2 regions of the Streptacidiphilus rugosus AM-16 genome follow, and region 2 is predicted to be linked to the other one. Evidence: riboswitches for the same ligand, from Rfam matches in the RefSeq annotation. Region 2 holds a riboswitch; the other holds the start of a gene.
The links. Region 2 has a riboswitch for glycine ahead of gcvP (aminomethyl-transferring glycine dehydrogenase). Riboswitches for the same ligand answer to the same signal wherever they lie in the genome.
Positions count from the first base shown of each region.

Region 1: it holds a riboswitch for glycine, as region 2 does, so the genes downstream of both, gcvT (glycine cleavage system aminomethyltransferase GcvT) here and gcvP (aminomethyl-transferring glycine dehydrogenase) in region 2, are expected to answer to the same signal.

Region 1 covers NZ_JQMJ01000004.1:6,225,066-6,229,003, reverse strand. Annotated here, with positions in the region: gene glyA (serine hydroxymethyltransferase) at 1-429, opposite strand, end outside; gene gcvH (glycine cleavage system protein GcvH) at 467-844, opposite strand; gene gcvT (glycine cleavage system aminomethyltransferase GcvT) at 951-2,069, opposite strand; glycine riboswitch at 2,220-2,329, opposite strand; gene BS83_RS37165 (enhanced serine sensitivity protein SseB C-terminal domain-containing protein) at 2,363-3,154, shown strand; gene BS83_RS37160 (enhanced serine sensitivity protein SseB C-terminal domain-containing protein) at 3,331-3,938, shown strand, end outside.
Region 2 covers NZ_JQMJ01000004.1:1,311,679-1,315,616, forward strand. Annotated here, with positions in the region: gene gcvP (aminomethyl-transferring glycine dehydrogenase) at 1-1,700, opposite strand, end outside; glycine riboswitch at 1,862-1,961, opposite strand; partial or broken gene BS83_RS48905 (PRC and DUF2382 domain-containing protein) at 2,152-3,249, shown strand; gene BS83_RS15105 (DNA polymerase IV) at 3,583-3,938, opposite strand, start outside.

The sequences.
Region 1 (3,938 bases), 4.9 Mb from region 2:
GACCACGTTGTAGAGCTTGCCGGAGAAGTTGATCTTCATGCCGTGGGTCAGGTGGCCGCCGTGCGCCAGGTCCAGACCGAGGATCGTGTCCCCGGGCTTGATCAGCGCGAACATCGCGGCGGCGTTGGCCTGCGCGCCGGAGTGCGGCTGCACGTTGGCGTGCTCGGCGCCGAAGAGCTCCTTGATCCGGTCGATCGCGAGCTGCTCGACGACGTCGACGTGCTCGCAGCCGCCGTAGTAGCGGCGACCGGGGTAGCCCTCGGCGTACTTGTTGGTGAGCACCGAGCCCTGGGCCTCCAGAACCGCCACCGGGGCGAAGTTCTCGGAGGCGATCATCTCCAGGGTGGACTGCTGGCGGTGCAGCTCGGCGTCCACAGCGGCGGCGACCTCGGGGTCGAGGCTGTGCAGGGACTGATTGAGGACGGTCATGGCGTTCTGGGGATCCCTCGGCTCGTCAGACAGGCGGTCAGCCGCCGGTGTGGGCGGTGTACTCGTCGGCGCTGAGCAGACCCTCCGGCTCGCCGTCGAGACGGAGCTTGAAAAGCCAGCCACCCTCGAAGGGCTCCGAGTTGACCAGGGCCGGGTCGTCGATGACGGCCTGGTTGACCTCGACGACCTCGCCGGAGGCGGGGGTGTAGAGGTCGCTGACCGACTTGGTCGACTCCAGCTCGCCACAGGTGTCGCCGGCGGCCACGGTGTCGCCGACCTCGGGCAGCTGGACGTAGACGACGTCACCGAGAGCGTCGGCGGCGAAGGCGGTGATCCCGACGGTGGCCACGCCACCCTCGGCGGCCGTCAGCCACTCGTGCTCCTTGCTGTACGTGAGGTGCTGGGGGTTGCTCATGACGTGATTCTCCCGGATGAGGTGTGGGTACGGCGAAACGGGGGCCAGTCGTCCCAGAATGTGGTGACCCCGAAGAGTGATTCTTGCGGCGCGGGCGCGCCGCGGCTCAGCGGGCGCGCTTGTAGAACGGCAGCGCGACGACCTCGACCGGCTCGTGCGTGCCGCGCACGTCCACGGCGACGCTGCCGCCCGGCGTGGCGTGGGCGGCGTCCACGTAGGCCATGGCGATCGGCTTGCCCAGGGTCGGGGAGGGCGCGCCGGAGGTGATCGAGCCGATGACCGTGCCCTCGGCGTCGACGACGTTCATCTCCGCCCGGGGGACCCGGCGGCCGGGGGAGACCAGGCCGACCAGCACCCGCGGCGGGGTGGCGGCGGCCTGCTCGGCGGCCTTCTCCAGGGCCTCACGGCCGACGAAGGCGCCGTCGTTGGTCGTCTTGTCGAAGCGCACGACGCGGCCCAGGCCGGCGTCGAAGGGGGTCAGCGAGGTGTTGAGCTCGTGCCCGTACAGCGGCATCCCGGCCTCCAGGCGCAGGGTGTCGCGGCAGGAGAGCCCGCAGGGGATCAGCCCGTAGGAGGCGCCGGCCTCGGTCAGCGCGGCCCAGACCGCCTCGGCGTCGGCCGGGGCGAGGAAGAGCTCGAAACCGTCCTCGCCGGTGTAGCCCGTCCGGGCGAGCAGCGCCGGGCGGCCCGCGACGGTGGCCGGGAGGGAGGTGTAGTACTTCAGGCCCGGCAGGTCGGCGTCGGTGAGCGAGCCGAGGATCGCGGGGGAGTCGGGGCCCTGGACGGCGATCAGCGCGTACGCGTCGCGGTCGTCGCGCACGACGGCGTCGAAGCCCTCCGCGCGGGCGGTCAGCTCGTCGAGCACCAGCTGCGCGTTGGAGGCGTTGGCGACGACCATGAACTCGGCCTCACCGGTGCGGTAGACGATCAGGTCGTCCAGGATGCCGCCGTCGGGGGCGCAGATCATGGTGTAGCGGGCCTTGTTCACCGCGAGCGCGGAGACGAAGCCGACCAGCGCGTGGTCCAGCAGCTCGCCCGCCTGCGGACCGGTGACCGTGATCTCGCCCATGTGGGAGAGGTCGAAGAGGCCGGCCTTGGTGCGGACGGCGTTGTGCTCCTCGCGCTCGCTGCCGTAGCGCAGCGGCATGTCCCAGCCGGCGAAGTCGGTCATGGTGGCGCCGAGGGAGCGATGGACGGCGTCCAGCGCGGTCAGGCGGAGAGACATAGCAGGATCTCCAAGCGGTTCAGGGCATGCTGCGGCAGGGTCCCTCCCCGTCTGTCGCTGCGACCTGAGAGCTTCACCGCGCCCGTGGGCACGGCTTGCACCGTGGGTGGACCAGCACGCCGAACGTGACTGGTCGCTTTCCAGAACTGCCTCGCCCGTGCGGTGTTGTGCCTGAGAGATTCGGGGGAGGGCTTGCTCCTTCGGCGCCGACGACCCGCCCCGGGACGGGGTGTGTCGCCGAGCTCTCCCGCGCGGGTTCGAACGGCCGGTATGCGATTGTGAGTGGGCCCATCATGGCATGGCACACGGGCGCTGGCGAACAGGTGGAGGAGACCGTGCAGGAGTACCCGGGGGTCCCGCAGCAGCAGGTGGGGAGGTGGCCGGAGAACGAGCTGGAACTCGCGCTCGCCGCCTCCGTCGGCGACCCGGGGGCGACGCCGCGCCTGATGGAGGTGCTGGGCCGCAGCCACGTCTGGGTCCCGATGCCGTCCGGCCCGAGCCGTGACGGGGTCACCCTCGACCTGCCCACCACGGAGCTGGCGGGACAGCCCTTCGTCCCGGTCTTCAGCTCGGAGGCGCAGTTGCGCGCGGTGGCGGGCCCGGAGATGCCGTACGCGATCGCCCCGGTCCGCGAGCTGGCCCGCGGGCTCCCGCAGGGCGTCGGCCTGGCGGTCAACCCCGAGGGCGCGGTCGGACTCCCCGTCCCCGCGGCGGGCGTCCCCGACCTGTGCGGCGACCCGGCCGAGGAGGGCGTCCGCGCGACGGCGTGGGAGCCTGAGGCGCACGAGGAGCCGTACGACTTCCTGGCCGCGGCGGTGGGCGAACTGGCCTCCCTGCCGGTCGTGCTGACGGCGCGTCGCGCGTACGTCCAGGTGGAGGGCGACGCCCCGAAGCTCTTCGTCGGCGTCCAGCTCGCCCGCTACGACGCGGCGGACCACGAGGCCGTCGGCCTCGCGCTCGGCCGCGCGCTGGGCGCGGTCCCGCTGCCGTTCGAGGTCTCCCTGGTCCTCCTCGACGCGGTGGCCGAGGACCCCACGGCGCAGTGGATGCTCCGAACGGTCGCACCTTTCTACTCCCAGGCCTGACGACGGCGGAGCGCTTGCACGCGCCCCTGAGCGCGCCGGGCAGTCGCCTGCAGAGTTGGTTTCCGACCGAGCCCGTGGCGTGATCGTCCGGTGTCGCGCGAGTACTAGGCTGCACCGCGGCGAAGGATCGCCGTGGGCGATCCTGGGGTGAGCGGATCGTGAGGGGGGCGGAGACGATGATCGAAGCGGCACTGCGGGAGCTCGCGCCCGGCCGTTACGACCGGTACGAGGCGCTGCTGCAGGAGATCGCCGCCGGCGAGCTCTTCATGCTGCTGTGGCACGGCCTCCCCGGCAGCCCCGACGTCCAGTACGGCAACCTCGAGGTCGGCGGGTACGGCTACGCCCCCTGTGTCACCTCCGCCGAGCAGCTCGCCGCGTCCGGATGGACCCGGCAGCACCAGGTCGTGCCCGGCGTCGAGGTCGCGGCCGCGCTCTACCGCGAGCGGTGGGGGCTGTGGCTCGACCCGCACGCGAGCGGCGGCGGGGTCGGGATCCCGTGGGCGGATCTGCGCCGGATCGCCGGCGGACTCGACCGGCTGCCCGCCGGCCCGCTCTCGCTGACCGCCGTGGACGCGCCGCCGAGCAGCGTCCCCGAGAGCGTCGGCAGCCCCGCCGCGACGGCCCCGTTCTTCCGTCAACTCATCGCTGCCGCAAGCGAAACATCCGCTGTGCAGTCGTTGCGGCGTGCTTGGGTGGAACCGTCCGTCGGTGAGCCTTATGTCGTTCTTGGTCTGGAACTGACCGATTCGTCCGCCCAGTCCGTCGACGCCGTCCGGCAGATGAT
Region 2 (3,938 bases):
ATGGAGACCGCGTCGTAGCCGGTGACCTCGGCCAGGCGCTGCTCGAGCTCTCCGATCAGCTGCAGGTAGCCGCCCGCCTGCTGCTCGGGGGCGAAGGGGTGCACGTTCGCGAACTCGGGCCAGGTGATCGCCTCCATCTCGGTGGTGGCGTTCAGCTTCATCGTGCAGGAGCCGAGCGGGATCATGCCGCGGTCCAGCGCGTAGTCCTTGTCGGCGAGCTTGCGCAGGTAGCGCAGCATGCCGGTCTCGGAGCGGTGCGCGTGGAAGGTCGGGTGGGTCAGGTACTCGTCGGAGCGCAGCAGCGCCTCCGGCAGCGAGGCGCCGGCCTCGGCGTCCAGCGCGTCCACGTCCTGCTCGCCCGACACGCCGAAGGCGGCCCAGACGGCGGCCAGGTCGGCCCGGGTGGTGGTCTCGTCGCACGCGGCGGAGACCAGGTCGGCGGAGGCCGCGTACAGGTTGACCCCGGCGGCGCGGGCGGCCTCGACGACCTCGGCGGCGCGGCCGGTCACGCGGGCGGTGACGGTGTCGAAGAACGCGCCGTGCACGACCTCGACGCCGCCGCGGCGCAGGCCCTCGGCCAGCACGGAGGCGTAGCGGTGGGTGCGCGAGGCGATCTGGGCCAGGCCGTCCGGGCCGTGGTAGACCGCGTACATCGAGGCCATGACGGCCAGCAGCACCTGAGCGGTGCAGATGTTGGAGGTGGCCTTCTCGCGGCGGATGTGCTGCTCGCGGGTCTGCAGCGCCAGGCGGTAGGCGCGGTTGCCGTCGGCGTCGACGGAGACGCCGACCAGGCGGCCGGGCAGGCTGCGGGCGAACTCGGCGCGCACGGACATGTAGCCGGCGTGCGGGCCGCCGAAGCCCATCGGGACGCCGAAGCGCTGGGTGGTGCCGACCGCGATGTCCGCGCCGAGCGAGCCAGGGGACTTCAGCAGGGTCAGCGCCAGCAGGTCGGCGGCGACGGTGACGACCGCGCCGAGCTCCTTGGCCTGGGCGATGACCGGGGCCAGGTCGCGGACCACACCGGACGCGCCCGGGTACTGCAGCAGCACGCCGAAGACGCCGCGCTCGGCGATCTCGGCCGGGATGCCCTCGCTCAGGTCGGCGACGACGGTCTCGATGCCGGTCGGCACCGTGCGGGTCTCGATGACCGCGACGGTCTGCGGCAGGGTGTCGGCGTCGATCACGAAGACGCCGCCCTTGACCTTGCCCATGCGGCGGGCCAGCGCGACGGCCTCGGCCGCGGCGGTGCCCTCGTCCAGCAGGGAGGCGCCGGCGGTGGGCAGACCGGTCAGGTCGGTGACCATGGTCTGGAAGTTGAGCAGCGCCTCCAGGCGGCCCTGCGAGATCTCCGGCTGGTACGGCGTGTACGCGGTGTACCAGGAGGGGTTCTCCAGGACGTTGCGCAGGATCACCGGCGGGGTGAAGGTGCCGTAGTAGCCGAGCCCGATCATCGAGCGGAGCACCTGGTTGCGGTCGGCGAGCTCGCGGAGCTCGTCCAGCACCTGGGCCTCGGAGCGGGCGGCCGGCAGGTCCAGCGCGGTCAGGCTGCGGATGGCGTCCGGGACGGCGGCGGCGGTCAGCTCGTCCAGGGAGCCGTAACCCACCTGCGCCAGCATCTTCGCCTGGGCCTCGGCGTCCGGGCCGATGTGGCGGTTCTCAAAGGGGCTGGACTGCTCCAGCGCGGAAAGCGAGGACGTCATGGGGAGTGTGGCCTCCTGGTCGGACCCGATGGGCGCTGTGGACGCCCGGACGACCTCCCCCTCTGTCATGGAACCTGAGAGCTTCACCGGCCGGAGCCGGCTTTCACCGTCGGTGAGTACCGCCCCGAAACTGCCGACGCGGTACTGCTTTCCAGAGTGACCTCGCGTGCGCGGTACTTCGGCCTGAGAGATTCCGGGGAGGATTTGCTCCTTCGGCGCCGCTCGCCCTGATGGACGATCGGACTCTCCCGCGCATGCTCGACGGTCAACGGCCAGCCTACCAGCGCGCTTCCCGCGACGAACGGGGCGCAGATCACACCCGGGCCACCCGGCATGAACCCGGACGGAGCAGCGACACACCCGGTGGAGCTGCGTACGTTCGACAAAGCGATCATTGTGCCTTTTCGTATGAGTTGAGCACGTTCGTCAGTTGAACAGACCGGCGCGGCCGATGGAGGAGTGGAACAGCGTGCAGACCGAGATCGACCCCAGGGATCTGATCGGCCACAAGGCCGTGGACAAGAACGGCGAGAAGATCGGCACGGTGGACGAGGTCTACCTCGACGACGCCACCGGGGAGCCCGAGTGGGCGGCCGTACGGACCGGCCTCTTCGGCCGTGACGCCTTCGTCCCGCTGACGACGAGCGAGTTCGTCTCCGACGAGCTGCGCGTGCCCTACGAGAAGTCGCAGGTGAAGGACTCCCCCGACTTCGGCGTCGGCCAGCACCTCTCCCCGGCGCAGGAGCTCCAGCTCTACCGCTACTACGGGCTCGAGGTGCCCACCGGCAACGGCCAGCACGCCGCGGACTCCGGCGCCCGCCTGGCGGACAAGCCCGCGCAGGCGACGGTGATGACCGCGACTCCGGCGGCGGCCGCCGGTACCGCCGCTGCCGCGACTGCGGCGACCGCGGCGGCGGCTGCGAAGCACAAGAACGAGCGCGAGGAGAAGCCGGTGGAACGGACGCTGACGGGCACCCCGGTGGTGGAGCCGCTGTCCGGTGCGGGCCGCACCGCCGCGTTCGTCACCGGCGGGGCTCCGAAGACCGGCACCTCGGCCCCGGCTCCGGCAGCCGCGGCGGCTGCCGCCGCCCCGGCAGCGGCGGCGGTGTCGACCCCCGCGCCCGCGCCGACGGTGCAGCAGACGCCGCCGGCCGCGCCGTTCCCCGGCGCGGACGCGCAGCGACGCCCGGACCCGCTGACCGACCCGCTGCCGGGACTGGCCGCTCCGCAGAAGTCGGCCGGTGCGAAGGACCCGGTGCCGGACCCGGTCGAGTTCGTCTGCCGCGAGGAGCGGCTGGACATCAGCACCGAGTGGCGCGTGCTGGGCCGCGCGCGGCTGCGCAAGTACGTCACGACCGAGCAGGTCGAACGCCGCGTCCCGGTCGTCCGCGAGCGGATCCGCGTGGAGCGCGTCCCGGTCAGCGCGGAGGAGCGCGCGCAGCTGACCGAGGAGGAGATCGCGGAGAGCGTGGAGGAGGTGACCCTCCACGAGGAGCGCCTGGTCGTGAAGAAGACGATCGTGCCGGTGGAACGGATCCGCCTGGTGACCGAGCGGATCACCGAGGAGGAGGTCGTCCGCGAGGAGCTCCACCGCGAGCACATCCAGGTCCAGGACGGCTCGCGCCCTGCGGGCACCCCGGTCACTCCCCCCGCCGCCGGCGCCCCCGTCGGCGGCCCCCACTGGCCGGCACGCCGGCCTCCCCGGCAGCCCGCCCCATGGCCCCGGTCGGCCCCGCGGCGGACCTCCCCGACCACGCGATGGGCATGTAGCCACCCCCTCAGGGGCGCGAGGAACGGCGCGCTACCGCCAAAGAGAGGGCGCGTTGCAACCACCCAGGGGCGCGAGGAACGGCGCGACAAGCCACCGGCATGCAGATGGTCCTCAGTGAGCAGGGCCATCCGCACAGGGTGGTTGCTCCCGCAGTTCCTCGCGCCCCTGGGGGCTGCTCGCCTGCAGAGCGCCGCGGCTGTCCGGCGTTGCCGGGTGGAGCGGGAGGGCGGGGGCGGGGGTGAGGGCCGGGTCGTCCACCGGGAAGGTGCGGACGCGGCCGACCGGGGAGCCCGGGGATTCGAAGCGGAGCGTCACGCGGCCCACGCCGCTGCCCTGGACCCAGCCGTGGCCGAACTCGGCGTGCTCCGCGTCCTGCCCCGGCATCCAGCGGCGGCCGGTCAGTTCCCCGCCGGGGTGGAACGCCCGCGGGCCGGTCGGGCCGCCGTACGCGGGCTCGGCCGGCTCGG